2 regions of the Erwinia psychrophila genome follow, and region 1 is predicted to be linked to the other one. Evidence: predicted binding sites of a transcription regulator. Region 1 holds the regulator's gene; the other holds the start of a gene.
What was found. The regulator LexA, encoded in region 1, represses DNA repair genes until DNA is damaged. The targets are predictions, from matches to a motif close to TNCTGTATGTACATACAGNA.
Positions count from the first base shown of each region.

Region 2: the regulator LexA is predicted to act here: its motif matches at 2,244-2,263, upstream of dinB (DNA polymerase IV).

Region 1 is NZ_JBCHVB010000010.1:76,018-80,230, forward strand. It holds gene dinF (MATE family efflux transporter DinF) at 213-1,532, opposite strand; gene lexA (transcriptional repressor LexA) at 1,635-2,243, opposite strand; gene AAH446_RS18720 (diacylglycerol kinase) at 2,351-2,719, opposite strand; gene plsB (glycerol-3-phosphate 1-O-acyltransferase PlsB) at 2,848-4,213, shown strand, end outside.
Region 2 is NZ_JBCHVB010000002.1:398,712-402,924, reverse strand. It holds gene pepD (beta-Ala-His dipeptidase) at 1-979, shown strand, start outside; gene dinB (DNA polymerase IV) at 1,173-2,228, opposite strand; gene dpaA (peptidoglycan meso-diaminopimelic acid protein amidase) at 2,469-3,203, shown strand; gene AAH446_RS07830 (class II glutamine amidotransferase) at 3,165-3,941, opposite strand; gene lpcA (D-sedoheptulose 7-phosphate isomerase) at 3,987-4,213, opposite strand, start outside.

The DNA of each region.
Region 1 (4,213 bases):
GGGGTAAACAGCATTAGTCTTTTCGTCCCGACAATGGGTTAACAGCAAAATAAAAAGCTGCTTAATTGCCTGACGTAAGGATAATTGTAGTAGAAGATGAAGATTTTGCACGTTACGACAAATCCGAGCTCAACCCGGCGCTAAAGAAAGTCGCTATTGCACTGACCTGAACGGTCAGTGCGGAGGCTTGCGCAGTAAGAGAGTTTGGGACGTTAAGCGAACCACGTGCCATGACGCCAGTGCCGTCGCCACACCCACCACAGCGTAATGCCGCGCAACAGCAGAAACACCGTTATTGCCAGCCACAGACCATGGTTACCCAGCACCGGCACCGTAAATAAGGTCAGGCCATAACCCAGCGCGGCGACGGCCATGCCATTACGCATTTCGGCTGCGCGCGTGGCGCCAATAAACATCCCGTCCAGCAAATAGCACCACACGCCGCAAACCGGCAGGACAATCTGCCAGAAAAGATAGCTATCCGCCCGCTGGCGAAGCTCAGGTAGTGAGGTCAGCAGCGCCACAATATCCGGGCCCGTCACCGCGTAGATCAGTGAAAATAACAGAGCCACCAGTCCCGCCTGCCGGCAGGCAGCATGCCAGACACGCAGTAATTTATGGCTGTCCCGGGCGCCATACGCCTCACCTGACGTCGCCTCAACGGCATAGGCGAAGCCATCAAGCGCATAGGCGGTGAAGGTCAGAAACATCAGCAGCACCGCATTGACCGCCACAATATCGCTCCCTAAGCGTGCGCCGGACAGCGTCAGTGAGACAAAGCAAAGCTGTAACAGCAGCGAGCGCAGCATAATGTCGCGGTTGAGCCTGAGCAGACGGCCAATATCACCCCGCCATGACTTTATCAGTAAAGCGAACTGTATCCCCCGCAGCTTCATTACCTTCTGCACCATCAGCAGCCCGATTGCCAGCGTACAATATTCAGCAATTACGGTTGCCGCAGCGGCGCCCTCCACGCCCCAGCCGAGCCCCACGACAAACCAGAGGTCGAGCACAATATTCACCACGTTGCCCACCACCAGCAGGATAACGGGCGCCCGGGCATACTGAACCCCAAGCAGCCAGCCGAGCAGGACAAGGTTTCCCAGCATGGCGGGCGCACTGAGCCAGCGAATATTCATAAACAGAGCGGCCTGATGCAGCACCGCCGGATCGCCGCCAACCAGGCCCAGCGCCAGCTGCGTAAGGGGTGACTGACAGAGGATAAAGCCGACACCGGCGACAGCGGCAATCATGAGCGGCTGCATTAACGCCTTCGCAAGCGCGGGTTTATCCCCCGCGCCAAACGCCTGCGCGGTCAGTCCCGTGGTGCTCATCCGCAGAAACAGCAGCAGCATAAAGAGAAAGCTGGTCACGGTGGTTCCGACGGCCACGCCGCCTAAATAGACCGGACTGTCCAGATGACCGATAACGGCGGTATCCACCAGGCCCAGCAGCGGCACGGTGATATTAGAGAGGATCATGGGCAGCGCGAGGCGCCAGAGGTGCTTATCGGAGGAGGTGAAGAATCGCATCAGCATAAACTCAGCGATGGCCGGAGAGAAATCCGCTGCGACCGGGGAAGCCGCAGCGGCAGGAGCGCAGCACGGGCTTGCCGTGCTTCAGGGCATCTGTGCTTAGAGCCAGTTACCGTTGCGGATCACGCCGACGGCCAGCCCTTCAATCGAAAGCGTATGCTCGCGCAGATCGATGACGATCGGCTTGAACTCGCTGTTTTCCGGCAGCAGATGAACCACGTTGCCCTGCTTCTTCAGGCGCTTAACGGTAACCTCATCATCAATACGGGCGACCACGACCTGACCGTTACGCACATCCTGGGTTTTATGCACCGCCAGCAGGTCGCCGTCCATAATGCCGATATCCTTCATCGACATGCCGCTGACGCGCAGCAGGAAGTCGGCGCCAGGCTTAAACAGGTCGGGATCGACCTGATAGTGGCCTTCAATATGCTGCTCGGCCAGCAGTGGCTCGCCGGCGGCCACGCGGCCAATCAGCGGCAGTCCGGTCTCTTCTTCCATCATCAGACGGATGCCGCGCGAGGCGCCCGAGACAATCTCAATCACGCCTTTACGCGCCAGCGCTTTAAGATGCTCTTCTGCGGCGTTCGGGGAGCGGAAACCCAGCTGCGTGGCGATTTCCGCCCGCGTCGGCGGCATGCCGGTCTGGTTAATATGGTCGCGAATCAGGTCGTAAACCTGCTGCTGCCTTGCCGTTAGTGCTTTCATCCCGCCCCCTGGTTGTTTATACAGTCGACTGTGAGTATATACAGGTATTTGCAGGATGAAAACCTAAAGATCAAGAATTAACCGCAGATGACGCAATTCTGGAAAGGCTATCGCAAAAGCGGCAGCAAAAGCATCAGCCAGACCGCGATGGCGAGCAGGATTGCCAGCAGCACCGCCGCCGATCCCATGTCTTTAGCCCGCCCCGCCAGCGGATGAATTTCGCTGCCGATCCGGTCAACCACCGCCTCAATGGCGCTGTTGAGGATCTCCACGATAATCACCAGCACCACAGAGCCAATCAGAAGAACACGCGTAACCGGGTCAACGTCCAGCCAGCAGGCCAGAATGATAGCGACGAGGACGGCGACCGCTTCCTGGCGGAAAGCCGCTTCATGCTGCCAGGCGGCCCGCAATCCCTGCCAGGAATACCCTGCCGCTTTGATGATCCGGGTCAAACCGGTGACGTTATTTGCCATAATGAGGGAACCCTTTGTGATGTTTAACGTCAATGTCTGGGTGGCGCACTTTTTGCAACATCACAGATCTCACTGGCGCTTTCTGGTATGCTTGCGGCGCTTTGCTAACAAGAGGCTTCATGTTGTCTATGTCAGGTTGGCGTAACTTATATTATAAATTATTGAATTTACCAGTTAAATTCTTTGTGAAAAGTAAAGCGATCCCCGCTGAGCCGGTCGCTGAACTGGGGCTGGATACATCGCGCCCTATTATGTATGTGCTCCCTTACGATTCAAAGGCCGATTTGCTGGCGCTGCGTGAACAGTGCCGCAAACAGGATCTGCCCGATCCTTTAGATCCGCTGGAGATTGACGGTGCCATGCTGCCGCGCCACGTTTTTATTCATGACGGGCCGCGCGTCTTCCCCTATTTCGTGCCAAATCTGGAGTCGGTGAAACTGTTTCACGAATACCTCGATCTGCACCGCAGCAATCCGCTGCTGGACGTGCAGATGGTGCCGGTCGCCGTGATGTTTGGTCGCGCGCCGGGTCGCGAAGTGCAGGGCGAAAGCCAGCCGCATCTCCGCATGCTGAATGGAATTCAGAAATTTTTCGCCGTGTTGTGGCTTGGGCGCGACAGCTTTGTGCGCTTCTCGCCGATGGTTTCGCTGCGTCGTATGGCGACCGAACACGGCACGGACAAATCGATCGCCCAGAAGCTGGCCCGCGTGGCCAGAATGCACTTCGCCCGCCAGCGATTGGCCGCGATTGGCCCGCGCCTGCCGGTTCGCCAGGATCTGTTTAACCGGCTATTGCAGTCGAAGGCCATCGCAAAAGCGGTGGAGGATGAGGCGCGCAGTAAAAAAATCTCCCATGAAAAGGCCCAGCAGAACGCCATTGAGCTGATGGAAGAGGTGGCGGCGGATTTCTCCTATGAGGCGATTCGTCTTACCGATCGCATCATGGGCTGGACGTGGAGCAAACTCTATCAGGGAATTAACGTCAACGGCGGCGAACGCGTGCGTCAGCTGGCGCAGGACGGCCATGAAATCGTCTATGTGCCCTGCCACCGCAGCCATATGGACTACCTGCTGCTCTCTTACGTGCTTTACCATCAGGGACTGGTGCCGCCCCATATCGCCGCCGGCATTAACCTGAATTTCTGGCCCGCCGGGCCGATTTTCCGCCGGTTAGGCGCGTTCTTTATCCGCCGCACTTTTAAGGGCAACAAGCTCTACTCCACCGTTTTCCGCGAATACCTTGGCGAACTCTTTACCCGCGGTTATTCCGTCGAATACTTCGTTGAGGGAGGCCGCTCGCGTACGGGCCGCCTGCTCGATCCGAAGACCGGCACGCTGTCGATGACGATTCAGGCGATGCTGCGCGGCGGTAACCGCCCTATCACGCTGGTGCCTATCTATATTGGCTATGAGCACGTGATGGAAGTGGGGACCTACGCCAAAGAGCTGCGCGGCGCGACCAAGGAGAAAGAAAGCTTCCTTCAGATGGTGAGAG
Region 2 (4,213 bases), on a different contig from region 1:
ACAGGCTGATATCCTGATCAACACCGACTCTGAAGAAGAAGGTGAGGTCTATATGGGCTGTGCGGGCGGTATCGACTTTACCGCCACGCTGCCGGTCAGCCGCGAAGCGGTTCCCGCAGGCTATGAGCCTATCCAGCTGATCCTGAAAGGCCTGAAAGGCGGACACTCAGGCTGCGATATCCACGTCGGTCTGGGCAACGCCAACAAGCTGCTGGCGCGCTTCCTGTTTGCTCACGCGAAAGCGCTGGATCTGCGCCTGGTGGATTTCACCGGCGGTACGCTGCGTAACGCCATCCCGCGCGAAGCCATCGCCACGCTGGCCGTACCGGCGGATAAGCTGGACCAGCTGAAAAGCCTGGCGCTGGGCTATCTGGAAACGCTGAAAAACGAGCTGAGCCTGAAAGAGAAGAACGTTAACGTGGTAATTGAGAACGTGGCGGCTGGCGGCCAGGCGCTGACGGCAGAAAGCCGCGATGCCTTTATCGCGCTGCTCAACAGCACGCCGAACGGCGTTATCCGCAATTCCGACGTGATGAAAGGCGTGGTGGAAACCTCGCTGAACGTCGGCGTGGTGAAGCTGAAAGAAGATGAAGCCGTGATCAACAGCCTGGTCCGCTCGCTGATTGACAGCGGCAAAGCGTACGTGGTTGAAATGCTGACCGCGCTGAGCGATCTGGCGGGCGCCCGTTCGCTGGCCAAAGGCGACTACCCTGGCTGGCAGCCGGACGCGACCTCACCGGTTATGGCGCTGGTTGGTGAAACCTACGAGAAACTGTTTGGTAAAACGCCGAACATCCAGGTGATCCACGCCGGACTGGAGTGTGGCCTGTTCAAGAAGCCTTACCCAGATATGGATATGGTTTCGATCGGTCCCACCATCACCGGCCCGCATTCACCGGATGAGCAGGTGCATATTGCAAGCGTTGGCCTTTACTGGCAGCTGCTGACCGCCGTGCTGAAGGCGATTCCGGCGAAGTAATCTGCCGGCTGGCCATCCGCTGCCCTGAACGGCTGCGGATGGCCATTATCCCCGTCTTATCAAAGCAGTAAGACGCTGAGCCCCCCAGCGGCGGCTTCGGGCAAGCAACCCGTAGTAACCGCACCCTCTCCCAATCAAAACGCCCTTTCAGGCAGAGAAAAGCCAGATAAGCCGCGGGTTCATCCGCTCAGGCTTAGAGTCCCAGCAGCAGCTGTCGTTCCAGCTGTGGATTCAGCAGCGTGACGTGCAGGCCCACCAGCCTGACTCCCCGGCTGCCGCGGCGCTCGTCCCAGGTTTTTTTCGCCACTGCGATCATGTCTTCCTTGTTCAGTTCGGGCCAGACGTGCTCCTGCGTCGTCTGCTGAAAGTCATCAAACTTCAGCTTTACGCCCTGCCGGGCAATCAGCCGGTCAGGCTTGATTTTGATCAGGCGCCGCTCCAGCTCCTCATAGAGATAGTCGATAATCTCCAGGCAGGCTTCCCAGCTGTGAATATCCTCAGAGAGCGTCCGCTCCACGCCGAGGGATTTACGCAGGCGCTCCGTAATCACCTCCCGCTCATCAACGCCGTTACAGCGCTCCCAGAGCACGCGACCAAACTTACCGAAGCGCTTCAGGAGCGCAGCCAGATCGGTTTTCTGCACGTCGCCACAGGTTTGCAGCCCCATCTCCTCCAGCTTCTTTGCCGTCACCTTCCCTACGCCGGGGATCTTCGCCAGCGGCAGCGTCAGCAGAAAAGAGGAAAGTTCCGCCGGCGTGATCACGTACTGGCCGTCCGGTTTATTCAGGTCTGAGGCGATTTTGGCGACAAATTTAATCGGCGCGATGCCTGCCGAGGCGGTGAGGTTCAGCTCTCTGGCGATGGTCTGGCGGATCTCCCGCGCAATCAGCGTCGCCGAGCCCTGGCAGTGTGGGCTGTCTGAAACGTCCAGATAGGCTTCATCCAGCGAGAGCGGCTCAATCAGGGAGGTATAGCGGGAGAATATTTCGCGGATATGGGCGCTCGCCTCTTTATAAGCGTCAAAGCGGCCGGGGATCACTTTCAGATGCGGGCAAAGCTTTAGCGCCATCGCGGTCGACATGGCGCTGTGCACGCCAAATTTCCGCGCGGGGTAGTTGGCGGTACTGATAACGCCTCGTTTCAGGTGGCTGCCGCCAATCGCGATGGGGATATTACGCAGGCTCGGGTTATCGCGCATTTCCACCGCCGCGAAAAAGCAGTCCATATCAACATGTATGATCTTACGCATATCCCCCTCCGGCAGCACTGGATAAGTATACAGGCAACCTGGCCGATATCAATATGGCGATCGCGCGGCAAAGCGCAGCGGCAGAGGGTTTTACCGATTTTCTTACGGATTTTCGTCTCCGCTCACTTGATAAAAAAACAGACAATGCTAATGTGACGCACCGATAGCGGAATGTTCCGATATTGTCAGTTAACGCCTCCCCCGGCACCGCATCCACCCCGCTTTTTATAGGGAACCAGAATGGGCAAAATCGCACTGCTGTTTGCGATGTTTTTACTGCCAGCCGTCGTCTTCGCCAGCGTCCCCACCTACCCGGTCACCCCGCTGGCACCGGTAAGCAAAGAGTTAAAGAAGCAGTTACTCGGCACCCCTGTGTATATTCAGATATTTAAAGAAGAACGTACGCTTGAGCTTTATGGCAAAATCGGCAATGAGTACCGCCTGCTCGACAGCTACCGGATCTGTAATTTTTCCGGGGGATTAGGCCCGAAGCGTCGCCAGGGCGACTTTAAAAGTCCTGAAGGGTTTTACAGTGTGGGGCTTTCCCAGCTGAAGCCGGACAGCCGGTTTTACCGGGCAATTAACGTCGGCTTCCCGAACGAATTCGATCGCCAGCAGGGTTATGAGGGGAAATACCTGATGATCCACGGTAGCTGCGTCTCCGTGGGCTGCTATGCCATGACGGATACCTATATCGAAGATATCTACAATTACGTGGAAGCCGCGCTGCGTAACGGCCAGTCGCGCGTCGGGGTAAGCATCTATCCATTCAGGATGACCGACAGTAATCTGCAACGTCACCGCAATTCGGTCTACGCCAGCTTCTGGAAACAGCTACAGCCGGGCTATAACGAATTTGTGCAGCGCCGCGTGCCGCCCGCCGTCAGCGTCACCGCTGGCCGCTATGTGCTGAACGAGCCGGGTTCCCTGCTGGGTTCAACCGGCTCCGCGCTCGCGCTCACCGAGGCAAAATAGCGCCCAGTCGCCGGGTTCTATTTTGTGCCAGGTCTCATTGCCCGTCAGCGGCTGAGTGGCGATAACCGTGACCACGTCGTCTGGCGTGGTCTGCTTCTGAAAGTCGATCTCCACATCCTGATCCAGCAGGGTCGCCTTACCGAACGGCGCCCGCCGGGTGATCCAGAAGAGATTGGTTGAGCAGAACGCCATCAGATAGCGTCCATCCGACAGCAGCATATTAAACACGCCTTTCCCACGCAGTTCCCCCGCCAGCTCAGCGATATAGCGAAACACCGCAGGCCAGTTGCCCGGCGTACGCGGATAGCGCGTGGCCAGCTTATGCAGCAGCCAGCAGAAAGCATATTCGCTGTCCGTCTCGCCGACCGGACGGAACTGCCCGGTGTGCAGCTGACGATATCCCTTTAACTGCCCGTTATGCGCAAAGGTCCAGTTGCGGCCCCAGAGTTCACGGGTAAAAGGATGGGTATTCTCCAGACAAACTTCGCCCCGGTTAGCCTGGCGGATATGCGCAACGACCGAACAGGATTTGATCGGATAGTCCTGCACCAGCCGGGCAATCGGGGAGTTGAAGCTCGGCTGAGGATCTTTGAATGTGCGGCAGCCTTTTCCTTCATAGAAGGTGATGCCCCAGCCATCCTTATGCGGCCCGGTCCCCCCGCCCCGCTGCACCAGCCCGGTAAAGCTGAAACAGATGTCCGTTGGAACATTGGCGCTCATCCCGAGCAGTTCGCACATAGTGTCACCTCAAATGAAAAGGATGTGGAAAGGGCCTTAAGCCGGTTACTTCACCATCTCTTTTTCAATCAGCAGCATCAGGATATGGATCACTTTGATATGGATCTCCTGAATACGGTCAGCATAGCCGAAATGCGGTACGCGGATTTCCACATCGGCCAGGCCATCCATCTTGCCGCCATCTTTCCCGGTCAGGGTGATAACCTTCATGCCCTGCGCCCGCGCTGCTTCCACCGCCTTGATAATATTGGCCGAGTTGCCGGAGGTGGAGA